4 regions of the Streptomyces sp. NPDC002788 genome follow, and region 2 is predicted to be linked to each of the others. Evidence: riboswitches for the same ligand, from Rfam matches in the RefSeq annotation. Region 2 holds a riboswitch; each other region holds the start of a gene.
The links. Region 2 has a riboswitch for cyclic di-AMP ahead of ACWD1U_RS27600 (transglycosylase family protein). Riboswitches for the same ligand answer to the same signal wherever they lie in the genome.
Positions count from the first base shown of each region.

Region 1: another riboswitch for cyclic di-AMP. It lies ahead of ACWD1U_RS03160 (M23 family metallopeptidase); the one in region 2 lies ahead of ACWD1U_RS27600 (transglycosylase family protein).
Region 3: another riboswitch for cyclic di-AMP. It lies ahead of ACWD1U_RS21560 (NlpC/P60 family protein); the one in region 2 lies ahead of ACWD1U_RS27600 (transglycosylase family protein).
Region 4: another riboswitch for cyclic di-AMP. It lies ahead of ACWD1U_RS10100 (M23 family metallopeptidase); the one in region 2 lies ahead of ACWD1U_RS27600 (transglycosylase family protein).

Region 1 is NZ_JBSFVB010000001.1:726,896-734,474, reverse strand. It holds gene ACWD1U_RS03170 (M16 family metallopeptidase) at 1-1,158, shown strand, start outside; gene ACWD1U_RS03165 (M16 family metallopeptidase) at 1,155-2,543, shown strand; cyclic di-AMP (ydaO/yuaA leader) riboswitch at 2,747-2,911, shown strand; gene ACWD1U_RS03160 (M23 family metallopeptidase) at 2,924-3,691, shown strand; gene ACWD1U_RS03155 (GntR family transcriptional regulator) at 3,877-4,572, shown strand; gene ACWD1U_RS03150 (HPr family phosphocarrier protein) at 4,734-5,015, opposite strand; gene ACWD1U_RS03145 (bifunctional acetate--CoA ligase family protein/GNAT family N-acetyltransferase) at 5,193-7,579, shown strand, end outside.
Region 2 is NZ_JBSFVB010000016.1:81,224-88,802, reverse strand. It holds gene eno (phosphopyruvate hydratase) at 1-1,073, opposite strand, end outside; gene ACWD1U_RS27600 (transglycosylase family protein) at 1,339-2,034, opposite strand; cyclic di-AMP (ydaO/yuaA leader) riboswitch at 2,039-2,205, opposite strand; gene ACWD1U_RS27595 (transglycosylase family protein) at 2,435-3,400, opposite strand; gene ACWD1U_RS27590 (cytochrome P450 family protein) at 3,580-4,839, opposite strand; gene ACWD1U_RS27585 (nucleoside triphosphate pyrophosphohydrolase) at 5,002-6,024, opposite strand; gene ACWD1U_RS27580 (SurA N-terminal domain-containing protein) at 6,088-6,735, opposite strand; gene ACWD1U_RS27575 (protein kinase domain-containing protein) at 6,929-7,579, opposite strand, start outside.
Region 3 is NZ_JBSFVB010000011.1:149,235-156,813, forward strand. It holds gene ACWD1U_RS21545 (lipase family alpha/beta hydrolase) at 1-358, shown strand, start outside; gene ACWD1U_RS21550 (M23 family metallopeptidase) at 578-2,104, shown strand; gene pcrA (DNA helicase PcrA) at 2,176-4,680, opposite strand; cyclic di-AMP (ydaO/yuaA leader) riboswitch at 4,996-5,168, shown strand; gene ACWD1U_RS21560 (NlpC/P60 family protein) at 5,177-6,346, shown strand; gene ACWD1U_RS21565 (SLAC1 family transporter) at 6,423-7,352, shown strand; gene ACWD1U_RS21570 (hypothetical protein) at 7,330-7,579, opposite strand, start outside.
Region 4 is NZ_JBSFVB010000004.1:228,616-236,194, forward strand. It holds gene ACWD1U_RS10080 (MBL fold metallo-hydrolase) at 1-950, opposite strand, end outside; partial or broken gene ACWD1U_RS10085 (glutamate dehydrogenase) at 1,091-1,309, shown strand; gene ACWD1U_RS10090 (SGNH/GDSL hydrolase family protein) at 1,692-2,477, opposite strand; gene ACWD1U_RS10095 (DUF6250 domain-containing protein) at 2,623-2,904, opposite strand; gene ACWD1U_RS10100 (M23 family metallopeptidase) at 2,975-3,913, opposite strand; cyclic di-AMP (ydaO/yuaA leader) riboswitch at 3,918-4,072, opposite strand; gene ACWD1U_RS10105 (alpha-galactosidase) at 4,391-6,466, opposite strand; gene ACWD1U_RS10110 (tyrosine-protein phosphatase) at 6,646-7,443, shown strand; gene ACWD1U_RS10115 (DUF6126 family protein) at 7,459-7,578, opposite strand; gene ACWD1U_RS10120 (helix-turn-helix domain-containing protein) at 7,575-7,579, opposite strand, start outside.

The DNA of each region.
Region 1 (7,579 bases), on a different contig from region 2:
TCCGGCCAGGTCAAGGGCAACGGCCACTTCGAGCTCGTCCAGGGCGCGGGTGGCTCGCTGAACGGCACGACCAGCTTCGAGCGGACCAACTACTTCGAGACCATGCCCGCCCACCAGCTGGAGCTCGCCCTCTGGCTGGAGGCCGACCGCATGGGCTCCCTGCTCACCGCCCTCGACGACGAGTCGATGGAGAACCAGCGCGACGTCGTCAAGAACGAGCGCCGCCAGCGATACGACAACGTCCCCTACGGCACCGCCTTCGAGAAGCTCACCGCCCTCGCCTACCCGGAGGGCCACCCCTACCACCACACCCCGATCGGCTCGATGGCCGACCTGGACGCGGCGACCCTGGAGGACGCGCGCGCGTTCTTCCGCACCTACTACGCGCCGAACAACGCCGTGCTGTCCGTGGTCGGCGACATCGACCCGGAGCAGACGCTGGCCTGGGTCGAGAGGTACTTCGGTTCCATCCCCGGTCACGACGGCAAGCCCGCGCCGCGTGACGGCTCGCTGCCGGAGACCATCGGCGAGCAGCTGCGTGAGGTCGTCGAGGAGGACGTCCCGGCGCGCGCCCTGATGGCCGCCTACCGGCTGCCGCAGGACGGCACGCGCGCGTGCGACGCGGCCGACCTGGCCCTCACCGTCCTCGGCGGCGGCGAGTCCTCCCGCCTCTACAACCGCCTGGTACGGCGCGACCGTACGGCCGTGGCGGCAGGCTTCGGCCTGCTGCGGCTCGCCGGGGCGCCCTCCCTGGGCTGGCTGGACGTGAAGACGTCCGGTGACGTCGAGGTGCCGGTCATCGAGGCCGCCATCGACGAGGAGCTCGCCCGGTTCGCCGAGGAGGGCCCCACCGCCGAGGAGATGGAGCGCGCCCAGGCCCAGTTGGAGCGCGAGTGGCTGGACCGCCTCGGCACGGTCGCGGGCCGCGCCGACGAACTGTGCCGGTACGCGGTGCTGTTCGGCGACCCGCAGCTCGCCCTGACGGCCGTCCAGCGCGTGCTGGAGGTCACGGCGGAGGAGGTCCAGGAGGTCGCCAAGGCCCGTCTGCGCCCGGACAACCGCGCGGTGCTCGTCTACGAGCCCGTCGCCGACGAGACCGACGATGCCGAGGACACCGCAGCCGCGGCCGGCGACGAGAACGAGGAGGCGGCCAAGTGACCGAGCTCACCACGATGGACTTCCACCCCCGGCCGCAGGCGGGCGAGGCCCGGCCCTGGGCCTTCCCGGCCCCCGAGCGCGGCACGCTCGGCAACGGACTGACACTGCTGCGCTGCCACCGCCCCGGCCAGCAGGTCGTCGCCGTGGAGGTGCTGCTGGACGCGCCCCTGGACGCCGAGCCGGCCGGCCTCGACGGCGTCGCCACGATCATGGCCCGGGCCTTCTCCGAGGGCACCGACAAGCACTCCGCCGAGGAGTTCGCCGCCGAGCTGGAGCGCGCCGGCGCCACCCTCGACGCGCACGCCGATCACCCCGGCGTCCGAATCAGCCTGGAGGTGCCGGCCTCCCGGCTCTCCAAGGGAGTCGGCCTGCTCGCCGACGCTCTCAGGGCGCCCGCGTTCGCGGACAGCGAGATCGAGCGGCTGGTCCGCAACCGCCTCGACGAGATCCCGCACGAGCTGGCCAACCCCTCGCGCCGCGCCGCCAAGGAGCTCTCCAAGGAGCTGTTCCCGGCGAGCTCGCGCATGTCGCGGCCACGGCAGGGCACCGAGGAGACGGTCGCCGCGATCGACTCCGCGGCCGTACGCGGCTTCTACGAGAAGCACGTCCGCCCCGCCACGGCCACCGCCGTGGTCGTCGGCGACCTCACCGGCATCGACCTCGATGCCCTGCTCGGCGACACGCTGGGCGCCTGGACGGGCTCCTCGGCCGAGCCGCGCCCGGTGCCGCCGGTGACCGCCGACGACACGGGCAGGGTCGTCATCGTGGACCGCCCGGGCGCCGTCCAGACGCAGCTGCTGATCGGCCGCATCGGCCCGGACCGGCACGACCGCGTGTGGCCCGCGCAGGTGCTCGGCACGTACTGCCTCGGTGGCACCCTCACCTCCCGCCTGGACCGCGTCCTGCGCGAGGAGAAGGGCTACACCTACGGGGTGCGCTCGTTCGCCCAGGTCCTCAGGTCCGCCCCGGACGGCACCGGTGCCTCGATGCTCGCCATCAGCGGTTCCGTGGACACCCCCAACACCGGCCCCGCGCTGCAGGACCTCTGGACGGTGCTGCGTACCCTCGCCGCCGAGGGCCTCACCGACGCCGAGCGGGACGTCGCCGTGCAGAACCTGGTCGGCGTGGCGCCTCTGAAGTACGAGACGGCGGCTGCCGTCGCGTCCACCCTGGCCGACCAGGTAGAGCAGCACCTGCCCGACGACTACCAGGCCACGCTGTACCGGCAGCTCGCCGCGACCGGCACCGTGGAGGCGACCGCGGCGGCCGTCAGCGCCTTCCCGGTGGACCGGCTGGTGACCGTCCTCGTGGGTGACGCGGCGCAGATCAAGGGCCCGGTCGAGGCCCTGGACATCGGCGAAGTCACGGTCGTCGCCGCCGAGTAGCGAGACGCGGGCGGCACGCGTACGGAGGGGCCCTGGTTGTCTCCTAAGGCACCAGGGCCCCTGTATGCCCGAATTGATACGGAGGTTGCCTGTCTGCCCTGTGGTATGCGCTACAAAAGCCGGGATTCGTTTGGGAATTGAAAGTGGACCCGTTTAGCGTCATCCGGGCTGTTCGTCAGGCAGTGCGCCGCACCCGCGGCACCGGACAGTCATCGCCGAGTCCCCGCACGGCGCGAGCCAGGGGAGCCGGGGACCCAACGCAGTCCCTGGGGTGAATCGGACGCCCGCGCGAACCGCGAGGGGGTCCGTAGGAGACCTTCCTGCTCCGAACCCGTCAGCTAACCCGGTAGGCGAGAGGGAAGGAAAGGACCAGCCACCACATGGCGTTCACACGCGCCACCGGGAAGCACCGTCGTCCCAGCCGGATCCAGCGCGGCACGGCCCGCGCGGCGGGCGTCGCGGCCCTCGCCACCACCGGCGTCCTCGGCACCGTGGCCGCCCCGGCCGCCTTCGCCGCCGAGCCCGCCCCGGAGCAGACCGGCCTCACCCCGGTCGTCACCATGGGCGACACCGTGGCCCAGCAGATCGACGCCCAGGCCGTCGCGCAGCAGCACGCGGCCGAGGAGGCCGCCGCCAAGAAGAAGGCCGAGGAGGCCGCCCGCAAGCGGGCCGAGGAGGCGGCCGAGAAGGCCCGCGAGGCCAAGGAGCGCGCCGCCCGCGAGGCCGAGCGCAAGCGTCTCAACAGCTTCCAGTCCCCCATCCCGGGCTCCTACGTCTCCACCGGTTACAAGTCGGGCGGCGCCATCTGGTCCTCCGGCAGCCACACCGGCATCGACTTCCACGCCGCCACCGGCACCTCCGTCCACGCGGTCGGCATGGGCACGGTCGTCGAGGCCGGCTGGGGCGGTTCCTACGGCAACCAGGTCGTGATCAAGATGAACGACGGGACGTACACCCAGTACGGCCACCTGTCGTCCATCGGCGTCTCGGTGGGCCAGCGGGTCACCCCGGGTCAGCAGATCGGCCTGTCCGGCGCGACCGGCAACGTCACCGGCCCGCATCTGCACTTCGAGGCCCGCACGAGTCCTGAGTACGGCTCCGACATGGACCCCGTCGCCTACCTCCGCTCGCACGGCGTGGACGTCTGACGGCACCTTTCGCTGTTCCCGAGGCCCCGGCTCCCCGAGCCGGGGCCTTTCGGTTCCCGGCGGCCCGCTGTCCAAAAAATATCCCTGGATTCCGGCCTGCCGTCGGAAATTCGGGCTCATTGCAATAGAGTCACGGAACACGCGTCACTCGTCGGCGTTTCACGGGGATTAAGCGGAGGTCGGTCATGCGTATTCCCGCGCACTCGGTGTGCACGGCCATCCGGGACGACATCGTCGCGGGTGTCCACGCACGCGGCAGCCGGCTCACCGAGGAACTCCTCGCACGCCGCTACGGCGTCTCGCGCGTACCGGTCCGGGAGGCCCTGCGCACCCTGGAGGCCGAGGGCTTCGTGGTGACCCGGCGGCACGCGGGCGCGTGCGTGGCCGAACCCACCGAGCAGGAGGCGTCCGACCTGCTGGAGATGCGCATGCTGCTGGAGCCGCTCGGCGCCGCGCGGGCCGCCCAGCGCCGCACCGAGGCCCATCTCAAGGTCCTGCGCGGTCTGGTCCGGATGGGTCAGGAGCGCGCCCGCCGGGGCAACAGCGACGACCTGCGCTCCCTGGGTGGCTGGTTCCACGAGACGCTCGCACAGGCCTCCGGCAGCCCCGCGCTGACCTCGATGCTCACGCAGCTCCGCCACAAGATCCTCTGGATGTACGCCGTCGATCCACCGGCGAGCCCGGTGGAGTCCTGGAGCGAGCACGGAGCGATCGTGGACGCGGTGGCGCGCGGGGACGGCGAGCGCGCGCGGGCGGTCACGGCGCTGCACGCCGAGCGCGCGACGGCCGCGCACCGCCTGCGGTTCGGCTCCGCCGGGGAGCGCACCGAGCGTGTGAGGAACTCGCAACATGCCGTAAACACGTCGAGTCTGCGGCATTAACACGAGAGCCGTATACAAAGAGCAGGAAATTGCGGGGGGCTATTTCTGCTGTCGTCATTTCGCGGGAGAGAAATTAGCCGCGTGGCGAGGAAATGGCGAAGGGCTCGCCCGATGAATTCGGACGAGCCCTCCCGTGTGCGCCGGAGCCGGCGCGAATGGACTCAGACGGTCTCGGGCAGTTCCTCGAGACCCTCGGAGACCAGCTTGGCCAGTCGGTCCAGGGCGGCGTCCGCGCCCTCGGCGTCGGAGGCGAGGACGATCTCCTCGCCGCCCTGGGCGCCCAGGCCCAGAACGGCCAGCATGGAGGCCGCGTTGACGGGGTTGCCGTCAGCCTTGGCGATCGTCACCGGGACGCCTGCGGCCGTGGCGGCTCGGACGAAGATGGAGGCGGGGCGGGCGTGGAGGCCCTCGGCCCAGCCGACGTTGACGCGGCGCTCAGCCATGTGTTGCTGCCCTTCGGTGTTCAGGGTTGTCTAGACCAGTTTCCCATACGTGAAGCCCACCCGGAGCGGTCCTGTCGTTCCACTCCGGGGTGCCGTCGGATCGCGGCCTCGACCCGACTGACGCCCTCCACAGACTGCCTCGCGCCGTTGTCAGGCGCTAGCCGTACTCTGGGGCCCATGCAGACCTCGCCGGACCGGCACGAGTATCCCGCCCACTGGGAGGCCGACGTGGTGCTGCGCGACGGTGGCACCGCGCGCATCCGGCCCATCACCGTCGATGACGCCGATCGCCTCGTCAGCTTCTACGAGCAGGTCTCCGACGAGTCGAAGTACTACCGCTTCTTCGCGCCGTACCCTCGCCTGTCCGCCAAGGACGTCCACCGCTTCACGCACCACGACTTTGTGGACCGGGTGGGACTCGCGGCCACGGTCGGCGGCGAGTTCATCGCCACCGTACGCTACGACCGGATCGGCGCGGACGGAACGCCCGCGTCCGCACCGGCCGACCAGGCCGAGGTCGCCTTCCTGGTCCAGGACGCCCACCAGGGCCGCGGGGTCGCCTCCGCCCTGCTCGAACACATCGGAGCCGTCGCCCGCGAGCGCGGCATCCGCCGCTTCGCCGCCGAGGTACTGCCCGCCAACAACAAAATGATCAAGGTGTTCACGGACGCCGGGTACACCCAGAAACGCAGCTTCGAGGACGGCGTCGTCCGTCTCGAGTTCGACCTGGAACCCACCGACCGCTCCCTCGCCGTGCAGTACGCGCGCGAACACCGCGCCGAGGCCCGCTCCGTGCAGCGGCTGCTCGCGCCCGGCTCGGTCGCCGTCATCGGCGCCGGGCGCACCTCGGGCGGCGTGGGCCGCAGTGTCCTCGGCAACATCCGCGACGCCGGGTTCACCGGCCGGCTGTACGCCGTGAACAAGGCCCTCCGCGAGGAGCAGAAGGAACTCGACGGCGTGCCCGCGCACCGCTCGGTGCGGGACATCGACGGCCCGGTCGACCTCGCGGTCGTCGCCGTACCGGCCGAAAACATCACCGAAGTCGTCACCGAGTGCGGCGAGCACGGTGTGCAGGGGCTCGTCGTGGTCTCCGCCGGCTACGCCGAGAGCGGCCCCGAGGGGCGCGAACGCCAGCGTGCGCTCGTACGGCACGCGCGCACGTACGGCATGCGCATCATCGGCCCCAACGCCTTCGGCGTCATCAACACCTCCCCCCGGGTGCGGCTCAACGCCTCCCTCGCCCCCGAGGTCCCCCGCCCGGGCCGGATCGGCCTGTTCGCCCAGTCCGGCGCCATCGGCATCGCCCTGCTGTCCCGGCTGCACCGGCGCGGCGGCGGCGTCACGGGCGTGAGCGGCGTCTCCACCTTCGTCTCCTCCGGCAACCGGGCCGACGTCTCCGGCAACGACGTCCTGCAGTACTGGTACGAGGACCCGGACACCGACGTCGTCCTCATGTACCTGGAGTCCATCGGCAACCCCCGCAAGTTCACCCGCCTCGCCCGCCGCACCGCCGCCGCGAAGCCACTGGTCGTCGTCCAGGGCGCCCGGCACGCCGCCGCCCCCCAGGGGCATGCCGTACGGGCGACCCGGCTGCCGCACGCGACCGTCTCGGCCCTGCTGCGGCAGGCCGGCGTCATCCGGGTCGACACCATCACCGAGCTGGTGGACGCCGGCCTGCTCCTCGCCCGCCAGCCGCTGCCCGCCGGCCCCCGGGTGGCGATCCTGGGCAACTCCGAGTCGCTCGGCCTGCTCACGTACGACGCGTGCCTCGCGGAGGGCCTCCGGCCGCACCTCCCGCAGGATCTGACCACAGCGGCGTCGGCGGCGGACTTCCACGCGGCCCTGTCGCGCGCGCTGGCCGACGACCGGTGCGACGCGGTGGTGGTCACCGCCATACCGGCGGTGGGGGAGCGGTCGGTCGCGGACGAGGCCCTCGCGCAGGCACTGCGCTCGGCGGCGGCCTCGGCTCCTGCCAAGCCGGTCCTGGTGGTGCACGTGGAGCTCGGCGGCCTGGCGGAGGCCCTGTCGGCGGCGGCGAGCACGGCGCCTCAGGCCGGGGCGGACCATCCTTCGCACAGCGCCCCTCGCCCGGCCTCCGCCGAACAGCGACTTCCCGCTGCCGAGGCCCCCGAAGGCACCCACCTCATCCCCGCCTACCCCGCAGCCGAGCGCGCCGTCCGCGCCCTCGCCCAGGCCGTCACCTACGCGCAGTGGCGGCGCGACGCCGCCGACCCCGGCAAGGTGCCCGAGTACGACGACATCGACGAGAAGGGCGCCGCCGCCCTGATCGAAGGCCTCCTCGCGCGCGGGCAGGGACTCACGCTCGGCACGGAGGAGACCTGCGACCTGCTCGGCCACTACGGCATCCAGGTCCACCGCGCCCTGCCGGCCCCGACCCCCGACGCCGCCGTCGAGGCCGCCCGCACCCTGGGCTACCCCGTGGCCCTCAAGGCCACCGCACCGCACCTCAGGCACCGCGCCGACCTGGGCGGCGTACGCCTCGACCTTGCCGACGAGGAGCAACTGCGCCGGTCGTACGCCGAGTTGACCGAACTGTTCGGCGC
Region 2 (7,579 bases):
TTGAAACCGTTGCGCTGGGCCAGCTCCACGGCGTCCAGGGTCTCGGTCAGCGAGCCGATCTGGTTGACCTTGACCAGCAGGGCGTTGGCCGCGCCCTCCTCGATGCCGCGGGCGAGGCGCTCGGGGTTGGTGACGAACAGGTCGTCGCCGACGAGCTGGACCTTGTCACCGAGCTTGTCGGTGATGGTCTTCCAGCCCTCCCAGTCGTCCTCGAACAGCGGGTCCTCGATGGAGACGAGCGGGTACGCGTCGACGAGCTCCGCGTAGTACTCGGTCATCTCGGCGGCCGAGCGGTTCTTGCCCTCGAAGGTGTAGACGCCGTCCTTGTAGAACTCGGAGGCGGCGACGTCGAGCGCCAGGGCGATCTGCTCGCCGGGGGTGTAGCCGGCCTCGTTGATCGCCTCGAGGATGAGGTCGAGGGCCTCTCGGTTGGAGCCGAGGTTCGGGGCGAAGCCGCCCTCGTCGCCGAGGCCGGTGGCCAGGCCCTTGCTCTTCAGGACCTTCTTCAGCGTGTGGTAGACCTCGGCGCCCCAGCGCAGGGCCTCGGAGAAGGACTCCGCGCCGATCGGCGCGATCATGAACTCCTGGATGTCCACGTTGGAGTCGGCGTGCGAGCCGCCGTTCAGGATGTTCATCATCGGCACCGGCAGCAGGTGCGCGTTCGGGCCGCCCAGGTAGCGGAAGAGCGGCAGGTCGCTGGCCTCGGAGGCGGCGTGGGCGACGGCGAGGGAGACGCCGAGGATGGCGTTGGCGCCGAGGGAGCCCTTGTTGTCGGTGGCGTCCAGGTCGAACATGGCCTGGTCGATCAGGCGCTGCTCGGTGGCGTCGTAGCCGACCAGCTCCGGGCCGATCTGCTCGATGACCGCGAGGACGGCCTTCTCCACACCCTTGCCGAGGTAGCGGTTCGAGTCGCCGTCGCGGAGCTCGATGGCCTCGAAGGCGCCCGTGGAGGCGCCGGACGGGACGGCGGCACGGCCGGTGCTGCCGTCGTCGAGGCCGACCTCGACCTCGACCGTGGGGTTGCCTCGGGAGTCCAGGATTTCCCGGGCTACGACGACGTCGATGGACGGCACGAGCATCTCCTTCTTCATGTGACGCGGATACGCGGGTCACGTGGACCCGGCGAGGCGCGGGCCTCGGTGGCTCGCGACATGAGCCTAACCGGCTCCGGGCGATCGGCCACCGCGTCGCCCACCCCATGGACAGAACCGAGAGTAAATTGTTTCCGAACGGAACAAAGCCGTATCGCAAAGACCGGCGGAAAGAACCCCGCCCCGGTGCGTACGGGGGAGGACGCACCGGGGCGGGGAGCCCGTGAGGACGGGGGCGGGCCGCTGCTTACTTCAGGTGCAGCTGCTGGCCCGGGTAGATGAGGTCGGCGTCGTCGACGATGTCCTTGTTCAACTCGTAGAGCTTCTCCCAGCCACCCTTGACCTTCTTCTCCGTGGCGATGGTGCTGAGGGTGTCACCCTTGACGACCTTGTACTCGCCGTCGCCCTTCTTGACCTTCTTGCCGGTCGGCGTGGTGACGGTCTGCTTGGCGGCCGGGCGCTCCTCGGAACGGGAGGCCGGCTGCTGCTCCGTCTGGCGGGTCTCGGTGCTCTGCTGGTTCTGCTGCGAGGAGCTGCCCGAGTCGCTCGAGGAGCCGCCACCGGTGTAGCCGGCACTCGACAGGCCCTTGCCGCAGACCGGCCAGGCACCCTTGCCCTGGCTGGCGAGGACCTTCTCGGCGATCTCGATCTGCTGGGCCTTGGTGGCCTGGTCGGCGGTGGAGGCGTACTTGGTGCCGCCGTAGCCGGACCAGGTGGAGGCGGAGAACTGCAGACCGCCGTAGTAGCCGTTGCCGGTGTTGATGGACCAGTTGCCGCCGGACTCGCACTGGGCGACGGCGTCCCACTCGGAGGCGGTGGCGGCGGAGGCGTTGCCGGCCGCCATCAGCGGCGCGGCGACGGCGGCGGAGGCGACACCGGCGACGGCGATGGCACGGGTGGCCTTGGACGGACGACGGTGCTTGCTCTTGCCGGAAAACAGCATGAATGGATCCCCTCACCGACGCCTGCGAGGTGAGCTGTCGGGTTCGGGCCGGTCGAGTTGCCCGGCCACGTCCCTCACGGGACGCGGCTTCACCCCTAGCCCTTCCGGCGCAACTGGCCGGTCGGGCGCCTACCTTGGGTCCCCCGCTCCTGCCTACGGCGCTTTGACGCGACGACTGTTCCCGTGCGGCCGCTGGCAGGATTCGGCGTTGCGGCAGCCGGGGCTCGCGGTGACGAGCGATCACGACCGTAGACACGCGATCGCCGGAATTTCAAAGACGATCAGGGCTTCTGAGATCTATCTCTCACCGCACTTATACGGGACATTCACCGCGAATGGTGACGTGAACTCGCACGGTTTCGGGGCGACTTCCGCCCTCGTTTCCGCACTGCCCGAACGGCTACTCCTCGTCCGCTTCGACCCTTGTCGTGAGCGTCTGACCGGGGCGGATGAGGTCGGGGTCGGAGCCGACGGCCTCCTCGTTCCCGGCGTACAGCACGCGCCATCCGCCGCGGAGGTCAAGGGAGTCGGCGATGGACCAGAGGCTGTCGCCGGGGCGGACGGTGTAGGAGCCGTCCGAGAGCGCACGGGAGACGCCGTCGCCGCGCGAGGCGTGCCGGCCCGCGGAGTCGCCCGTACGGCCCATGCGGCTGTCCCCGGTCGCGGAGTCCCCGTCGGCGCTGGGTCCGCGGTGGCGGCCGGAGCCGATGTCGGTCAGGGCCGAGGAGTCGCTGCTCTGCCGCGAGTTGCCCGACTTGTCACTCTCGGGGGTGGCCGAGGGGGAGCTTTCAGCGTCTTGGTCCTGCGGCGCGGAGCTCTTGAATTCGAGCGACTTGCCGGACTTGTCGGTTTCACCCTGCTCGGTCGACCGGGCGTCGGAAGACGTGGATGCCGACGGAGAGGGCGACGGCGACGACTCGGAGGAGTCGAGCAATCCGGGCGAGTCGGTCGGCGTGGACGAGTCGGATGATTCAGAGGTGTCCGACTTCGAGCCCTGCTGGAGACCGGAGAGCAGTCCGCAGGTGCGCCAGGCGCCGACCCCCTGGTCGGCGAGGATTCTCTCGGCCACGGCTATCTGCTGGGAACGGCTTGCCAGGTCGGCGCTCGCGGCGTAGTCGAGGCCCCCGTGGTTCTCCCAGTCCTCCTGGGACAGCGCGAGGCCGCCGAAGTAACCGTTGCCGCTGTTCTGGCTCCAGGCGCCGCCGGTCTCGCAGTCCGCGACCCGGTCCCAGGTGGTGCCGTCGGCCGCGCTGGCACCGGAGGCCCCGAGGAGCGGGATCGCGATGGCGGAGCCGGTCACTCCGGCCGCGACGAGGAGAGCCGGAGCCTGGCGGGGGCGACGGTGCCGACCGTTCCCGGAGAGCATACGGAGACCTTTCGCGAGACAGCAGTGATCAACGCGGCACGAGTCCCGGGCCGCGTTGATGGGTGAACGTATCGGCACACGATCACTTGTCACAAGTTCATGCCGCGCAGATCACGTGAAGATCACAGACATGACGGCGTGTCATGTTTGGCCGATTCACTCGCTGGTCATGGCGGCCGTCACGCCGGTGTGAACTCGACGGGCAGGGTGCGCAGCCCGCGCATGATGAGGCCGCCGCGCCATCTCAGCTCGGCCGGGTCCGCCGCGAGCCGCAGGTCCGGGAGGCGGGTGAGGAGGGTGGCGAGCGCGGCCCGGCCCTCCAGGCGGGCGAGCGGAGCACCGAGGCAGTAGTGGATGCCGTGGCCGTACCCGAGGTGCTGGTTGTCGCGGCGGGAGAGGTCCAGCACGTCCGGGTCGGCGAACCGCTCCGGGTCCCGGTCCGCCGCGGCCAGGACGACCAGGACCGGGTCGCCGGCCTCGATGCGCTGCCCGCCGATGGTGAGCGGCTGCGTGGCGAAGCGCCAGGTGGCGAGCTCGACGGGGCCGTCGTAGCGGAGGAGTTCCTCGACGCCGGTGGCCAGGAGGCCGGTCTCCCCGGCGGCGAGGGAGGCCTGGAGCCGGGCGCGCTGCCCGGGGTGGGTGAGCAGGGCGTAGGTGCCGTTGCCGATGAGGTTCACGGTGGTCTCGAACCCGGCGAACAGCAGGATGAACGCCATGGCCGCCGCCTCGTTCTCGGTGAGGTGCTCACCGTGGTCGAAGGCGCGGATGAGGCCGGAGATGAGGTCCTCGCCGGGGGCGGGTTCGGCGGGCAGCGCCTCCCGCTTGCGGTGGATGAGGTCGGCGAGGTAACCGCGCATCTTCTTCACGGACCGTGCGACGCCGCCGCGGGGCCCGCCCTGGTGACGGATCATCATGCCCGCCCAGTCGCGGAAGTCGTCCTGGTCCTCGCGGGGGACGCCGAGCAGGTCGCAGATGGCGTAGATGGGGAGCGGGAAGGCGAACTCGTGGATCAGGTCGGCGGACCCCTGCTCCGCGAACTTGTCGATGAGCCCGTCGGTGAGCTCCTGCACCCGTGGCGCGAACTCGGCGACCCGGCGGGGCGTGAACGCCTTGGACACGAGCCGCCGCAACCGGGTGTGGTCCGGCGGGTCGATGTTGAGCAGATGCGTCATCAGCTCCGCCTTGCGCTCACCGGGGATCCCGGTCCTGCCCTTGGCGTGCGCGGGTTCGTCGTGATGCGCCGGGTTCTTGGAGAGCCGGTTGTCGGCGAGTGTCTGCTTGGCGTCCGCGTATCGCGTGACCAGCCAGGCCTCCACACCGCTGGGAAGCCGCGTCCTGTGCACGGGGGCGTGCTCACGGAGCCAGGCGTAGGCGGGGTAGGGGTCGGTGGCGAATTCCCACGAGAACAGTTCGGGCGCCCCGGGCACTTCATGTTGCATGCCACGACCCTACGCAGCGGCCGGTGGGGCGGTGGTCGCCGCTGTCAGCGGCAGGGGCTGTGAGCTACCTGGGCGCTTCGGCAACGGGAGGCGCGGTGCCAAGGCCGCGCGACCCGGGCGGGCACAGTGCATGGACCCCTGAGCGGCCCGCCGGGCCCGGCCTCACGGCCGTCGCTCTCCGCCTTCGGCCTCCCTGATCGCGTCCCGGTACGCGCGGGCCGCTGCCCGCAGGGCCGCCTCCGGGTCGACGCCCTCGGCCTCGGCGCGGACCGCGAGGGCCAGGAGGTCGTAGCCGATCCCCTCGACGGGCGGGAGGGGTACGTCGAGGGCGGCCGTGCGGGCCCGGGAGGCCAGCTTGGCGGCGAGGGCCAGGCCGGGCTGGCCCAGGGGTATGCCCTCGGTGACGGAGGTGCGCTGCTTCTCGACCGCCTTGGTGCGCAGCCAGTGGGCCTTGACCTCCTCGGGGGTCGTGGCCGTCTCGTCGCCGAAGACGTGCGGGTGGCGGTGGATGAGCTTGTCGACGATGCCGCCGGCCACGTCGTCGATGGAGAAGGGCGCCTCCAGGTCGTCCTCGGCGATCCGGGCGTGGAAGACGACTTGGAGGAGGACGTCACCGAGCTCCTCGCGCAGCTCGTCGCGGTCGCCCTCCTCGATCGCCTCGACGAGTTCGTACGCCTCCTCGATGCCGTACTTCGCCAGGCCCTTGTGCGTCTGCCGGGACGACCAGGGGCATTCGGCGCGGATGCGGTCCATGACCTGGACGAGGTCGAGGAGGCGAGCGCCCGGCAGGTCGTAGGAGGCGGGGAGCAGCTCCAGCTCGGGCATGGCGACACGGCCGCTGCCGGCGAGGCGGGCCAGGCCGTCCGTCAGGGCCGGCTCGCCCTCGCCGGTCGCCACGACGACCACCGTGCGGCCGCCGGCGCAGGCGTCGACGAGCTCCTGGGCGGTGGGGGACGCCTCGTCGACGGTGACGCCCGCCTCGCGCAGATACGGCAGCTGCGGGTGCGTGCCGTCGGCGCACAGCACCTGGTCGGCCGTGTGCAGTGCCTGCCAGGCGGGCCAGGAGAGCAGGCCGGGGGCGACGCGGTGGCTGGTGGTGAGCAGGACGATGCGGCCGGGGGCGGCGGCCGCGCCGGGGGCGGTCCGCTCGGGGCCCGGGGTGGCTTCGGGGCTGTTGGCGTTCACGATTCGAAGCTATCCCACGCCGCCGACGGTCCCGGAAGTCGTCCGCAGTCCCCGGAGATCGCCCTACATGGACTGCTGCGTCTGCGCCGCCGTCACGTCTCGTACCCACGGCGTCTTGGCGTCGGCGCGGCTGCTCTTCTGGACGTCCCAGGTGCCGTAGCGCGGGTTGAGGTCGATGTTCAGGTCCTTGGAGGCCTCGGACAGGGCCTTCCAGAACTCGGGCCGGTTCGTGTCGGTGCCGAGCTTCTCGGCGAGCTTCTGGGCCTCCAGCTGGAGGCGGAGGTTCTCCTCGAGGCGCTGCGGCGGGATGCCGTACTGCTGGAGCCAGGTCGTCTCCAGCGCCTTGGCGCCGCCGGCCTGCGCCTCCAGGCCGGAGCGCATCTGCTGGATCTCCCGGCGGGTGACGCTCACCCCGGCGTCCTCGGCGGCACGGTGCAGCACCCGGTCGAGGAGCATGGTGTGCAGGGTGTCGCGGGTGAGGGTGCCGGTCCTGGCGATGGCCTGCTGGTACTGGGCCTCGTCCCGCACGGCCGCCCGCTGGGCCGCCCGCACCTCGCCGACCCGCTCCTCCAGCTGGGAGACGGTGATCCGCTGGCCGCCCACCACGGCCGCCGCGCCGGGATGCGCGTCGTTCCCGCAGGCGGTGAGGAGGGGCGCCGCGGCGGCGATCGCGGCGGTGAGGACGAGCGCGGTGCGACGGCGGCGGTGCAAGGAGACCTCCTGAGGAGATTGCAATGACAGGTGCGGCGCGCAGCGCCTCCGCCAGGGGTGGTGGTCGGGCGACGGGCGGACGCACAAGGTCTTGCGATGATCGATGGTAGGCAGTGGACAAGCTCTGGCCAACCCATTCGACCAACGATTCACCGGGACTTCCGGCACCGCCGCGCCGCCCGCGATGCGGCCGTCAGCCCCGCACCTGCCCCAGCCAGTGGAGCGTCCTGCGGATCTCCGCCCCGAGCGGGTGGCCGGGGCCGTGGGTGCGATCCACGTCGTGCAGCAGCCGGGCCAGGGTGTCGTGGGCGGCGCCGCGGTCGCCGAGGGCGAGCAGCAGGTGGCCGATGCGGCGGCGGACGTCGTGCGCGAGCTCGGGGCCGCCGGCGGCGACGTACTGGTTCTCGTAGTACGGCAGCACCGCCCGGTACTCGGCGAGCGCAGCCGCCGGTTCGCCCAGCTGTTCCAGGCACTGGGCGGCCTCGTAGCGGAACCGCAGGCACTGCGGGTCGGCCTGGCCGGCCTCGGCGGCGCGTTCGTCGGCGAGGCGGCGCAGCTCGGGCAGGGCGCGCCGGTACTGGCCGTCGTCAAGGAGCGTGGCCGCGTACTGCCTGCGCAAGGTGCGCACGACCGGGGAGTGCTCGCCGTGCTGCTCGGCTGCGACGGGCAGGATCGCCCCGAGGATGTCGACGGCCTGGGTGATGCGGCCTTCGCCGAGGAGCCGTTTGACCTCGTCGACGGCCCGGGCGATGTCCGTGTTCCCAGCGGTCCCGGTGACGGGTGCTGCGGGCGAGGGCTGGGGCGCGGGGGTGCGCGCACGGTCCGGCCAGGGCGCGTGCGGGCG
Region 3 (7,579 bases), on a different contig from region 2:
CGTGACGCTCGGCACGCCGCACTCGGGCACCCGAGTGGTGCCCCTCGCCGACGCACACCCCATCGTGCGCCAGATGCGCCCCGGCTCACCGGTGCTCGAGGAGCTCACTCTGCCCGCCCGTGACTGCCGTACGCACTTCGTCAGCTTCTGGAGCGACCTGGACCATGTGATGGACCCGCCGGAGACGGCCTGCATCGACCATCCCGATCTGTCGGCGCAGAACGTGCGGGTGACCGGCATCGGTCATCTCGCCCTGCCTGTGCACCCCGCCGTCGCCAACGGAATACGGCAGGTTCTCGACACGGCCCGCCCGGGCGAACCGTCCGCCGGCCGGACCGGCGGACTGACGGTGGCCTGAGACTCGTCATACAGCCGACGCACCGCCTCGGCGCCCCCATCGGCCTCGAACAAACTTCGAACACAGGGCCAAACCCGCGCCCGCAGTCCGCCAAAACACGGCCGAATGCCCGTTTCCTGCGCGCGTGAAACCTGCCGAAGATTGTCGTGCCCGCGTACCGCCGGGTACAGTCGCCGCACTGCTCTGGCAGCCCCTGTTGTCGAGGCGAAAGAGAAGTTGGTGAACGACCGTCACCCGTCGGGGACCATGACCCCGGCCCCGGCTTCCGACGCCGACTCGGCGCACTACGCGTCGTACGGCACCCAGGAAGCCCAGTACGGCGACCTCACCACGTACGGCGACTACGCCGCCACAGGTTTTGCCTCCACCGGTACCGACGGCGGAAATTTTGAAGCCAACGGGCACGCCACCACGAGTTTCGCCACGGACCCCCTCTTCGGCGACATGCCGGGCAGCGGCCACGGCACGGGCGCGTACGACACCGGCAACTGGCATACGGGTACCCACGAGAACCCGAACTACGACGCGTACGCGGCCCAGCACCACGCCGCCTACGACACCGGCGTCTACGACACGACCGCGTGGACGGCCGAGCAGCAGCCGATGTCGGTCATCCCGTCGCAGGCCGCGGCTCCGGACGCCACCGGGCAGTGGGAGTCCGGCGCTTGGTCCCAGCCCGACCAGTCCGGCAACCCCGCCGACCACACCCAGCAGTGGGAGTGGGGCACGCAGGCCTTCGACACGGGCGCCTACGACGCCACACAGTGGAACTCCGACGGCGCCGCCCCCGCACCGGCCCCCGACGGGTACGAGCAGGGGGCCGAGACCTTCGAGCAGCACGAGACGGTGACGTTCGACCAGCTCGAGACCGCCACGTTCGAGCAGATCGGCTCCGACGGCCACGACGACCCCGCCGCCACCGGTGAACTGGCCGCCGTGGGACCGCTCCTGGACGGCCAGGAAGAGGTCGCGCCCCCCGCTTCCCGGGCGGCCTCGCGCGCCGGGTCCCGCTCCCGCCGCCGTACGCCCCCCAAGCGCTCGGCGCTGATGAGCATCGCGGTGCCCTCTGCGTGCGTGATGGGTGTCGCCGGGATCGCGGCCGCCTCCGTGGGCAGCCTCACCGAGGACAGCGCCGCCGAGGCGCAGACCACCGCGGCGGACGCGCAGCCCGTGAAACCGGCCGCCGCCAACAACAAGTTGGACACGCAGCTGCAGAGCCTCGCCGCCGGCGCCGACGATTTCGCCGACCGGGCCAGCCGTACGCAGGAGCGCATCGACCTCAAGGCCCAGCAGGTCGCCGAGAAGAAGCGGGCGGCGGAGGAGGCGGCCCGCAAGGAGCGGTTGCGCCCGAAGTTCGCCCTGCCGGTGGCGGAGCACGGACTCAGCGCCTACTACGGCCAGTCCGGTATCAACTGGATGTCCCTGCACACCGGCATCGACTTCCCCGTCTCGTACGGCACGACCGTGATGGCCGCGACCGACGGCACCGTGCGCACCCAGTGGAACAGCGCGTACGGCAACATGATGATCGTGACCGCGAAGGACGGCACAGAGACGTGGTACTGCCACCTCTCCACCTACACGGTCCCCTCGGGTACGACCGTGAAGGCCGGCGATCCGATCGCGCGCTCCGGCAACTCCGGCAACTCCACCGGCCCGCACCTGCACTTCGAGGTGCGTCCGGCCGGCGGCTCGGCGATCGACCCGCTTCCGTGGCTGCGCAGCCACGGCATCAACCCGACGTAACGTCCCGGCAGTCTCCGGCCGCCGGGCGCGAGGCCCCCGCCGGCCCGGCCGACCGGGGGCAGCTCACCGTGCTACAGCTTCTCCACCGGCGCGTACCGCAGCAGCAGCCGCTTCGGCTTGGTCTCGCCGAAGTCGATGGTCGCCTCGGCGTTCGCGCCGGTGCCCTTGACCCCGACGACGGTGCCGAGCCCGAACTGGTCGTGGGTGACCCGGTCTCCGACCGCCAGTGAGACCACCGGCTTCTCGGAGGTGCGGCGCGTGGCGAACCCGGACGCGCCCGAGGCCGACGAACGCGAGCGGGAGGAGGACAGCGAGGACGCCACCGCCGAGACGGGCCCGGAGGACGCGGGCGCGGTCGCACCCGTGCGCTTCCACTCCATGTGAGCCGGCGGGATCTCCTCCAGGAACCGGGAGGGCGGGTTGTAGGACGGCTGGCCCCAGGCGCTGCGCAGCGTGGACCGTGTCAGGTACAGCCGCTCCCGCGCGCGCGTGATGCCGACGTAGGCCAGGCGGCGCTCCTCCTCCAGCTCCTTGGTCTGGCCGAGGGCGCGCATGTGCGGGAAGACGCCGTCCTCCATGCCGGTCAGGAAGACGACCGGGAACTCCAGGCCCTTGGCGGTGTGCAGGGTCATCAGCGTGATGACGCCGTCGCCGTCCTCCTCGTCGGGGATCTGGTCGGAGTCGGCGACCAGGGCGACCTGCTCGAGGAACTCGGACAGCGTGCCCCCCGGGGCGGCGGCCCCTGAGGTCTCCGCGCCCTCGCCGCGCTCCTGCTCGAACTCCATGGCGACGGCGGCGAGTTCCTGGAGGTTCTCGATCCGGGTCTCGTCCTGCGGGTCCGTGGAGGCCTGCAACTCGGCGAGGTACCCGGTGCGTTCCAGGATCGCCTCCAGCACGGTGGCCGGTCCGGCGCCGGACTCGACGATCGTACGGAGGTCCTCCATCAGCGTGTTGAACCGCTTGACGGCGTTGGTGGAGCGCGCGGCCATGCCGTACGCCTCGTCCACGCGCTTGAGCGCCTGCGAGAAGCTGATCTTCTCCCGCTGGGCCAGGGCGTCGATCATCGCCTCGGCGCGGTCGCCGATGCCCCGCTTGGGGACGTTGAGGATCCGGCGCAGCGGGACCGAGTCCTCGGGGTTGGCCAGCACGCGCAGGTAGGCCAGGACGTCCCGGACCTCCTTGCGCTCGTAGAAGCGGACGCCGCCGACGACCTTGTAGGGCAGGCCTACGCGGATGAAGATTTCTTCGAAGACACGGGACTGGGCGTTGGTGCGGTAGAAGACGGCGACGTCGCCGGCCTTCGCCTCACCCGCGTCCGTGAGGCGGTCTATCTCGTCGGCGACGAACTGCGCCTCGTCGTGCTCGGTGTCGGCGACATAGCCGGTGATCCGCGCGCCCTCGCCGGCGTTGGTCCACAGGTTCTTGGGGCGGCGGGACTCGTTGCGCTCGATGACCGCGTTGGCCGCGCTGAGGATGGTCTGGGTGGAGCGGTAGTTCTGCTCCAGCAGGATCGTCGTCGCGTCCGGGTAGTCCTCCTCGAACTGGAGGATGTTGCGGATCGTCGCGCCGCGGAAGGCGTAGATCGACTGGTCTGCGTCGCCCACCACGCACAGCTCGGCGGGCGGGACGTCGTCCGGGCCCGGCGGTACGTCGACGGGGTGCTCGGAGGTGCCGACGAGCTCCCGGACGAGGGCGTACTGGGCGTGGTTGGTGTCCTGGTACTCGTCCACCAGCACGTGCCGGAAGCGGCGGCGGTAGTGCTCGGCGACGTCCGGGAAGGCGCGCAGCAGGTTGACCGTCGTCATGATCAGGTCGTCGAAGTCGAGGGCGTTCGCCTCGCGCAGCCGCGACTGGTACATCGCGTAGGCCTGGGCGAGGGTCTTCTCGAAGCCGTCGGTGGCCTGGGCGGCGAAGTCCTCCTCGTCGATCAGCTCGTTCTTCAGGTTGCTGATCTTGGCGCTGAAGGACTTGGGCGGGAAGCGCTTGGGGTCGAGGTCCAGGTCGCGGCAGACCAGGGCCATCAGGCGCTTGGAGTCGGCGGCGTCGTAGATCGAGAAGGAGGATGTGAAGCCGAGTTTCTTGCTCTCCCGCCGCAGGATGCGGACGCACGCACTGTGGAACGTCATGACCCACATGGCGTTCGCCCGCGGGCCGACGAGCTGCTCGACGCGCTCCTTCATCTCACCGGCGGCCTTGTTGGTGAAGGTGATCGCGAGGATCTGGCCCGGGTGCACGCCCCGCTCGGCGAGCAGGTGGGCGATGCGGTGCGTGAGCACGCGGGTCTTGCCGGAGCCGGCGCCGGCCACGATGAGCAGCGGGGAGCCGGAGTGGACGACGGCGGCGCGCTGGTTGTCGTTCAGCCCCTCCAGGAGGGCGGCGGTGTCCACCACCGGGCGCGGGGCGCCGTCGCGGTAGTAGGCGTCCCGGTCCGGCGGCGCGTCGAACTTCCCGCCGAACAGATCGTCCGGAAGCGGCTCCGGAGCGTGATCGTCCTCGGGCGGCGGCGGGGGCTCGTCCGCGGGGCCGCGCTGGGCCTGGAGGTCCGCCAGGAAGCTGTCGTCAAAGAGGCTGCTCATCGCTCTCCGAGTCTAGGGCGCCCCACTGACAGCCCGCCGCCACCCCGGAGACATCACCCGCTCATGCGGGCCCCGCCGATCGGACGCCTGGCGCGTTATCACCCTCAAGAACCGCATGATCACGCCTCGCTACTCCCGCCGCAAATGCGGACGACTCGCAATCAACCCTCCGCGATTACTCACTCTCAGCAAGGCCCTGGACTGAGGTCACGAAAATGTATCGGGCATATCACCCACCAACCTTCACAAGGACCACACGAGTTGGCTACGGTGCGACCGGGCCGCATGACCCTCACCGGCGAACGTCGCCGGGCCGCGCGGCCTCCGCCGAGTCCGGCGTGCCGCAGCGGCAGCCGGAGCCGGGGACCCAACCGAGGACCTGGGGTGAATCGGCCCGGCTCCGCATCCGGAGAAGGCCGTAGGGCAACCCTTCCGAACCACCCGCCCGAACCCGACAGCTAACCCGGTAGGCGGACGATGGAAGGAGTCGCCTCCCTTGGCGTCGCACCGCAAGTCGCGTCCTACGGGTACGCGCGTGGCAGGCATACGGACCCCCGCCCTCGCAACGGCGGCCCTCACCTCCGTGGCCCTGCTGTCCCAGTCGGCCAACGCCGCCCCCGAGGCCGACGAGAAGCCCAGCCTGGAGGAAGTCGAGAAGAAGGTCGACGACCTGTACCGCCGGGCCGAGTCGGCGACCGACAAGTACAACGCGGCCAAGGAGAGGACCGCGAAGCAGCGCAAGCGCGTCGACACCCTCCTCGACGACGTCGCGCAGCGCGCCCAGAAGCTCAACGAGGCGCGGGACGAGCTGGGTTCCCTCGCCTCCGCCCAGTACCGCACCGGCGCCTCCGCCCCGGACACGGCGACGTTCCTGCTCGCGGACACCCCGCAGGACTACTTCGACCGGACCCAGCTGATGGACCGGATGACCGGCCGTCAGAAGGAAGCGGTCGACGACTACGTCACCCAGCAGTCCGAGACGATGAAGAAGCGTCAGGAGGCCACCGAGAGCCTTGAGGCGCTGACCGAGTCGCAGAGCGACCTGAAGACGGCCAAGGCGACCGTCCAGAGGAAGCTGGCCGACGCACGCGAGCTGATGTCGAAGCTGACCGCCGAGGAGAAGGCACGGCTCGCGGCGATCGAGAAGCAGAAGCAGGAGGAGGCCGCCCGCCAGGCCGCCGAGCTGGCCCGGCAGCAGGCCGCGCAGCACAAGGCGCAGGAGGAAACCACCCAGCAGCAGGGCAGCGACTCCGCGTCCGCGGGCTCCGGCTCGTCCTCCTCGATTGTCCCGGCCGACTCCTCGTACGCCACCAAGGCCGACAAGGCGCTCGCCTTCGCCCGCGCCCAGATCGGCAAGCCGTACGTCTGGGGCGCCGTCGGCCCCGGTTCCTACGACTGCTCCGGCCTCACGCAGGCCGCATGGAGGGCCGCGGGCGTGACCCTGCCCCGCACGACCTACGACCAGGTCGGCGCCGGCACCACGGTCCCGCTCTCCCAGGCCCAGCCCGGCGACCTGGTCTTCTTCTACGACGACCTCGCCCACGTCGGCATCTACATCGGCAACGGCATGATGATCCACGCCCCCAAGCCCGGCACCTATGTGCGCGAGGAGTCGGTCTACTACGACGGCGAGTCGGCGATCCACAGCGTGGTGCGGCCGGCCTGAGAGTCTCGTACGTTTTCGAGGGGCACGCGCGCGTGCCCCTCCCGTAACGCCCACGCCGCTCTCTAGCATCGGCGCTATGTCCGGTCCCTCCCCGTTTGCCACCTGGTGGGCGACGTATGCGCTGGCGACCGGCACCGTGTCGGTCGGTCTCGACTCGGCGGGGTACGGGATCCTCTCCCGCGTCGCCCTCGCCCTGGCCTGCGCGGCCTGGCCGGCGTCGGCCGCGAGCCTCGTCCAGCGGGCGCGCGGCGGGTGGAGAGCGGAGGTTCCGGCCGTGCTCACCACCGTGGCGGCGACCGCCGTGCTCGGCACCGGCTTCTCTGCGGCCGGAGCGCAGGCACCGGCCTGCGCCCTGCTGGTGCTCGCCGCACTGCCCTGGGCGGCGCTGCTCGCCGTGGAGGTCAGGGAGCGGCGCGGCACCGTGTTCCTGCGCTGTGTGGCCACCCAGGGCCTCGCCGTGCTCGCCGCCACGCTCGCCGCGGCCGAGTCGGCGGCCTGGCTCGCGCACGCGGCCCTGGTGCTGTTCTGGCTGGGCCTCGCGCTCTGCTGCTTCGCCCTGTTCCGCTTCCAGCCCCGGCAGGTGGAGGAGGGACGCGGGGACCAGTGGTTCGCGGCCGGCGCGCTCGCCGTCTCGGCGCTGGCCGGAGCGAAGCTCCTCGGCGCCGACAGCGCGCACCTGTACCTCTGGAACGAGGACGGCAGCAGTGCCCTGCGCACGACTACCGTCATCCTGCTCGTGCTCGCCCTGGTCTGCTGCGTCGCCCTGCTCGTCGCCGAGCTCTTCTGGCCCCGGCACCAGTACGACGTCCGGCGCTGGGCGACCGTGTTCTGCGTGGCCGTGACGGCGGCGGCGGCTCTCGCGACCGCCGCCGCGCTCGATGTCCCCTGGCTCGACGGCGCCGGGGAAGCACTGCTGTGGATCGCGGTGGCCGTGTGGCTCGGGTGCACGGCCTGGGCGGTCGCCGCCGCCCGGTCCGCCCGGGTCAGGTCCAGAGCACGGCGATGAAGATGTTCGCCGTGGTCAGCAGCCCCACCAGGCCGAAGAGGCCCTTGTCCACCTTCTCGTCGTCGCGTTTCACATAGACCAGGCCCAGGATCACGATCAGCAGCGCCAGCTTCACGCCGATCTTGATGTTGTTCACGGACTGGTCGTCGGCCTGGTTGAGGCCGACCAGGATCACACCGGTGACCAGCATCGTCAGCGCGCCGTGCAGCATCGCGGGGGTGTAGCGG
Region 4 (7,579 bases), on a different contig from region 2:
AAGGTGGCCCAGTGAATCGGCAGCATCGGTCCGTGCTGCGGTCCTCCCTGGAGGTCGAGATGGGCGCGCAAGCCCTCCTCGGGCGTCATGTGGATGTCGGGCCAGAAGCCGGAGTACGCGCCGATCTGGATCATCGTGGCGTCGAACGGGCCGTGCTCGGCACCGATCTCCTTGAAGCCGTCGAAGTAGCCGGTGTCGCCGCTGTGGTAGATCCGGCGCTCCTCGCCTTCGACGACCCAGGAGGCCCACAGCGTGTGCTGGGTGTTGCGCAGGCCCCGGCCGCAGAAGTGCCGGGCCGGGGTGGCGGTCAGGGTGAGGCCGCCGATCCTCGTCGACTCGTGCCAGTCCAGCTCGCGCAGCCGGCCGGCCGACACGCCCCAGTGCTCCAGGTGGGCACCGACGCCGAGCGGGACCGCGAACAGCGTGTCCGTGCCGGCCAGAGCCTTGATGGTGGGCATGTCCAGGTGGTCGTAGTGGTCGTGCGAGATGACCACGACGTCCACCGGGCCGAGCGCGGCGAGCGGCAGGGGCACGGGGTGCAGCCGCCTGGGACCGGCGAAGGCGAACGGGGAGCAGCGCTCGCCCCACACCGGGTCGAACAGGACCCGCCGGCCGTCGATCTCCGCGAGCACGCTGGAGTGCCCCATCCAGGTCAGCCGCAGCCCGGTGGCCGGGGGCCGGGCGATGTCGGCGAGGGTGGTGGCGTGCACCGGCACGGTGCCGTTGGGTATGCGGCGGGTGCGGGTCTCCTTGTCGAAGAAGACCTTCGCGAAGTCCAGGGCCGAGCCCGAGGGCCGGGTCCGCGCGACGCCGCCGGGGTTCTGGAAGACCCCGTCCTTGAAATGGGGCGATCTGCGGATGCGCGCCATGCGCTCACCGCGCGGGTCCGCGCCGAACGCCCCGGGCCGCAGCGCGCGGAGCCCGGAGCTCAGGGTACGGAAGCCGGCCACGGTACCTCCAGGTGGAGTCGGTCAGGCTTTCCATTATGGTCGGCCCCTACGACACCACTGGGGCGCAGGTGTCCCACTGACGGAGATACTGACCGACCATTCAGAAACCCGGTGGCGGAGGCTCCCCTGCGGCCAGCCCCCTGCTGTCCCTGGCCCGGGCCGATCATCACGGCCGGCAGGGCTTCCTGGTCGTCGACCGGCTGGTGCGCGGTGTCGCCGGCGGCGGTCTGCGGATGCGGGCGGGCTGCACCCTGGACGAGGTGACGGGCCCCGCCCGCGGCATGACCGTGAAGGAAGTCCTGCGCTACGCCCCCGCGAACCGCTACAAGCCGCTCGGCGGCGCCGAGGGCGGTATCGACGGGCTCGCCGCCCATGTGACGTCCTACGCCGGCGCGGTACCGCGGACGCGGGCGCAGCAGTGGGTGGAGGAGGCACTGTCGCGTGAACTGGCCCTGTAGTCACCCGCCTCGGCCCGGCCACAGGTTTCGCGGCACTGCGGGCGGGCCCGGCAAAGGCGCTGCGACGGGAGCCGTGACGCTCCCGCAACCGCCGGACGTCGGAAGGGGCCGTCTCAGGGTGTCCGCCCGCAGCGGTCGGCGCGTCGACGCCAGTGAGCCGGTAGGACACCCCATCACGCCGTTCCGAGGGCGTACCCCCCGGCGGCCCGGACCACCCACCGGCGTCATGCGCAAGCGCGCACCCCCACCGGCCAGCCACAGGCCACCGCAGGCACCCGCACCCTCACGCCACCGGAGCGATCCGCATCCGGATGTCCGCCGGGGACAGTGCCCCCTTGGCCGTCACATGGTCACCCGACGACTGCCCGCGCAGCCGGCGCCCGATCCACGGCACCAGGAACTCGCGTGCCCAGTGGACGTCGTCGCGCCGGATGTCGAGGGTGCCGCGCGGCGGCAGCGGTGGCCAGGGCTGCTCGGGGTCGGCCGGCACGTCGAGGCCGAGCACCTGGCCCGCCCGGAGCGCCACGCGCGTGTGCCCCTCGGGCGACAGGTGCAGCCGGTCGGCATCCCACGCCCTGCGGTCCTGGACACTGCGCAGGGACCACAGGTCGAGCACCGGGCAGCCGTACCGGTCGGCGATGGCCCGGACATGGCCGTTGTACGTAGCGATCTTGCCGCGCAGATGCTTGAGCACGGGCACGCCGCGGGTGTCGAATCCGGTCGTCACCATCACCGTGCCGGCCACGGCCGTGAGCTGGGCGAGAGCCCGCTCGAAACGCTCGGCCACCTCGTCCGGGTCGGTGCCGGGCCGGATGATGTCGTTGCCCCCGGCGCAGAACGAGACGAGGTCGGGGGCCATTTCGACGGCCCGCGGAACCTGGTCCGCCACGATCTGGTCGAGAAGCTTCCCGCGCACGGCGAGGTTGGTGTACTGGAAGTCGCCTTCAGGCCGGAGGTCGGCGAGCAGGACGGCGAACCGGTCGGCCCAGCCGACGAACGCCCCGTCGGGGCCGGGATCACCGACGCCCTCGGTGAAGCTGTCCCCCACCGCCACGTACGACCCGATCACTGCTCTGCTGTCACTCTTCGAATCGTCTGCCACAGCCGTTTATGATTCACCCTCGAATGTGACCTACGCGACCGTAGGCCGGGGTTGACGGGCGGTGAGAAAGGCCACTCCTAAAGTGTTCGCCAACTCCGGAATAGGCAGCCTGTCAGGGATGTTTCGGAGTGGACCGCCAAATCCGGAGGTCGGTGCGGTTCGGTTGGTTCGGGACCAGCAGCGTCTCGGTGCGGTCGTGGAACAGGGAGCGGACGCCGGATTCACCCACGTGACGGCGGAGCCCGGTGGTGGGGTCGCAGTTGTCGCCGTAACCGGCGTAGCAGGCCGTGGGGTGGTCGTACTCGTCGAGGGCACCCCCGCGCGGCGTGTCGAAGGGGGCGTCCGGGGACCGGACGTCGGTCGCGTTCCAGAAGTTGTTGATGGGTGCGCACACACCGAAGGCCGGACCCGGGGATCGGGGTCCGGCCTTCGGCCGCGTGTCGGGCAGGTGGTCGTGCGGTCGGTCAGCCGACGGAGACGCCGTGCGAGCGCAGGAAGGCGACCGGGTCCACGTCCGAGCCGTAGTCCGGCGTGGTGCGGATCTCGAAGTGCAGGTGCGGTCCGGTGACGTTGCCGGTCGCACCGGACAGGCCGATCTGCTGCCCGGCGGTCACGGTCTGGCCGGCCGAGACCGAGAGCTGGGACAGGTGGGCGTACTGGGCGTAGTAGCCGTCGTCGAGCTTGATGACGACCTGGTTGCCGTACGCGCCGCCCCAGCCGGCGGAAACGACCGTGCCCGCGCCGACGGCCTTCAGGGAGGTGCCGGTCGGGACGACGAAGTCGACACCGGTGTGGTAGCCGCTGGACCACATGCTGCCGGCCATGCGGTACGGCGTGCCGACGACGGCACCGGCCACCGGGAGGGTGTAGCCGCCGGCGTTGGTCTGGGCGGCCGGCTTGGCGGCGGCCGGCTTCGCAGCGGTCTCCGCCTTCGCGGCGGTCTCCGCCTTCGCGGACGACTCGGCGGAGGAGGACTTCTTCGCCGGCTTCTCGGCCGAGGCCTTCGGCGCGGACGAGGACGGCTTCTCGCTCGAGGCCGCCTTCTTGCCGATCGAGAGCTTGAGGCCCGGGTGGATCAGCGACGGGTCGTCGCCGACCGCGTCACGGTTGTCCGCGTAGAGCTTCTTCCAGCCGCCGCTGACGTGCTGGTCCTCGGCGATCTTCGCGAGCCAGTCGCCGGCCTTCACGGTGTACGTGCGGGTATCCGTGGCCTTTTCGGCGGCCTTCTTCTCGGCGGCCGGAGCGGACTGGACGGCCTTTTGCGGAGCCGACTGCGGGGCGGCCTGGGCGCCGGCGGCCCCCATGAGCGGAAGCGCGAGGGCGGCCCCGCCGGTTCCGGCGACGGCGATGGAACGGGTGAAACGCTGGGTCTTCGGGCGGCGGTGCTTACCCTTCGCGGGCATGGCGAATTCCTCTCCGTCGCCTGCGAGGTGAGCTGTCGGGTGCGGGCTGGAGATGCCCGGCCGCGCCCAGGCGCGGCTTAACCCCAAGCCGTTCCGGGAACCGGAACAGGCGTCTTACCTGTGGGTCCCCCGCTCCTGCCGTACGTCGGGTCAGTGTGTGGGGCTCCGGGCGGCGGCAGGATTAGGCGTCCGTCCGGATTGGTGTGGAACGTAAGCGACCAAGACGCAATGGGACAAGCTTGCGGTTGCCTGTGAAGCTCTTTTTCTTGACGCGTCGGCACATTTCATCGTCACCCAGCGTGGATTACCGATCTCCGGCTTTCACCAAGAACCCTGAATAACGCCAGAATTACGTGCACATGGCAACAACGCATCGTCACGAATATGACGATGGTCACGCACCCCGACCCCATCTCCTTTACGATCGGGGCACGTTATGGCTAAATGGCGAGAAAGCCCCCCATTAGGACATAAGGGCTACTTCTGTTTGAGGTGGACGACAGTAGCGTCCAGGTCGCCACGCAGACCGACCCGCAGGCCGTGATGCAACAGCACGGCGCCTCGGTGAATTTCGCCCGTTTCGAGGCATTCGTACGTTGCTGCCGGGTTGATACCGTGCAGCCGGAGCGCCGGCACGGGCTCGCCGTAGCGCTGCGCCTGGAGCCAGGCGAGGACGACGGTCTCGTCACCGAGGACGTACTGCACCGCGCTCAGACCACCCTCCGGGGGCCGCAGCCGATAGAGGTCGCCGCGCTGCACCACGGGCCGGATCTCCTTGTACAGCCCCACCCACTCCCGGGCCTCGGCGAGCTCCTCCTGCGTCCACCGCGTGAGGTCGCCGCCGACACCGAGCACCCCGGCCATGGCGCTGACGAACCGGAACCGCAGGGAGCTGGCCCGGTGGTTGAGCATGGCGTTCGGGCTGTCGGTGACCCAGGCGGCCATGACCCGGGCCGGGTGGATCTGGCTGAAGCCGTGCTGGACGGCGAGCCGGTCGAGCGGGTCGGTGTTGTCCGAGGTCCACACCTGGTCCGTCCGGCTCAGCACCCCGAGGTCGATCCGCCCGCCGCCGCCCGAGCAGGACTCGAAGGCCACGCCCGGGTGGGCGGCCCGCAGCCGGTCCAGCAGGGCGTACAAGCCCCGGACGTGGTCGACCCACAGCCGCTGCGGATAAGAGTCATCCGGCCAGCCGGCGTCGGTGAAGCAGCGGTTGAAGTCCCACTTGACGTAGTCGATCGGGGCACTGGAGAGGAGCCCGTCGAGCTGCTCCCACAGGTACTCCTGAACATCCTCGCGGGCAAGGTTGAGTACGAGCTGATTGCGGAATTCCGTCCGCTTTCGTCCGGGTTGGTACTGCACCCAGTCGGGGTGGGCGCGATACAGATCGCTGTCCGGATTGACCATCTCGGGCTCGACCCAGATCCCGAACTGCATGCCGAGGTCGTGCACCTGGTCGGCGAGCGGCCTGAGCCCGCCGGGGAAGCGGTCGGGGTTGGGGGTCCAGTCGCCGAGCCCGGCCCGGTCGCTGGTACGCGTCCCGAACCAGCCGTCGTCGACGACGAACAGTTCGACCCCCATGGCCGCGGCCCGCTCGGCCAGCGCCCGCTGCTGCTCCTCGGAGATGTCGAACTCGGTGGCCTCCCAGGAATTGAACAGCACCGGCCGGTCCCGCTCGGCGTCCGGGATCACGTGGGTCCGCTGATAGGCGTGCCAGGCGCGGCTCGCCCCGCCGAAGCCGCCGTCGCTCCAGAGTCCGGCGAAGACGGGGGTCGTGTACGAGTCCCCCGTGCCCAGCATCAGCAGGCCCGAGTCGTCGTGGCCGGCGCCGCCGGTGATCTGCACGCGTGCGTCCGGGAGTTGGGCCACGGCGATGCGCCAGGAACCGGACCAGCCCAGGGCGCAGCCATAGACCTCGCCGCTCTCCTCGGTGGCGTCGGTGTCGAGGGCGACCCACGGCAGGTGCTGGTGGGAGGTGTGGCCGCGGCGGCTGCCGATGACCTTCTCGCCGTGGGTGAGGGCGGAGCGGGCCAGCCGGGACTCGGCGCCCCAGCGGCCGTGCAGTTGGGACAGCCGCCAGGTGTCGCGGTCGGGCAGCGTCCAGGTGGCGGAGTCGGCGCGCAGCACCTCGACGGCCGGGCCCTGATTGTCCAGGGTCACCCAGCGCTCGACGACATCCGTCGAGGAGCGCATCCGGTAGTGCAGCGTGACGGCCAGGTCGCCGTCACGGAAGCGGAGCCGCAACTCGTCGTCGCCGGCGTCATGCCCCTCGTAGAGCCACTCGGTGCCACGCCGCTCGCCGGTGCGGACGGACAGGGCGGGCCGGGCGAAACGGGGGCCGCCCTCGACCGGGTACTCCTCACGCCCGTCGAGCGGGGACTCGAAGGGCCAGTAGTCAGGCAGCGGCCGGACGGCGAGGGCCTCGGCGTCGGCGAGGGTGATGCGCGGTCCCCAGTGCAGGTGCAGCAGCTCGTCGCGGCCGGTGACATGGATGGCATAGCTACTGGCCGGGCCCGAGAGCACCCACGTACGACCGTCTTCGGAGATGTCCAGCATCAAGGCCTCACAGATTCGAACAAGCCCGACCAGGTGCGACCAGGCCCCAACATCATCAAGGGCTGCCGGGGCTCCGGGCAACGCCTGTGGACAACTCATTGCCCCAGGCAGGCATGTCGTATCGTCGTGTGGTGCCCGCCGACGAGCCGCGCCGGCGGCGCCGAAGGGGAGGAGCCCTCGTGACACAGCAGGTCCCGTCGACCGAGCCCGAGCTGGCCGGAGTGCGCAACTTCCGTGATGTGGGCGGACTTCCGACCGTGGACGGTCGGCGGGTGCGGCAGGGAGTGCTGTTCCGCAGCGGCCACCTCGCCCACGCGACCGGGGAGGACGCCGCCTTCCTGACCACCCTGGGCCTGCACACGATCTTCGACTTCCGCAACGCGGCCGACCAGAAGCTCGAAGGCCCGGACGTCGAGCTGCCGGGCGTGCGCAATGTGAACCTGCCGCTGAGCGACCCGGCCGACGGCGCCGAGTTCTGGAAAATGGTCCGCGACGGCGACCTGGACCAGCTGCGCGCGATCCTCGCGGACGGCAAGGGCGCGGACCGGATGATCGCCTCCTACCGCATGATCATCAAGGACCGCACCGCCGAGCACTCCCAGGTGCTCCATGCGCTGGCCGAGGACAGCGTGCCCGCGCTGATGCACTGCGCGGCGGGCAAGGACCGCGCGGGCCTGTCCGTCGCGGTGACGCTGCTCGCCGTGGGCGTCGAGCGCGAGGCGATCGTCGACGACTACCTGAAGTCGAACGCCAAGCACCGCCGCTACAAGGTGCACCGCAGCAGCTCGCACGCCTCGGCCTACTCCCCCGAGGTGATGGAGCTGCTCAGCCCCCTCTTCGACGCACGCGCCGAGTACCTGACGGCGGCCTTCGACACCATCGAGGAGACCTGGGGCGGCGTCGACACCTACCTGGAGAAGGGCCTCGGCCTCACTCCGGAGACCCGGGAGCGGCTGCGCGAGCGGCTCCTCGACTGAGGCTCCAGCCGACGGTCACTTCGCCCCCACCTCGAACAGCAGGTACACGAACGCGGCGAAGACGTGCCCCAGCACGAGACAGATGAGCAGCCGCACCCACAGGGCGCGGGGGAACTTCTCCTCCATGTTGCTCATG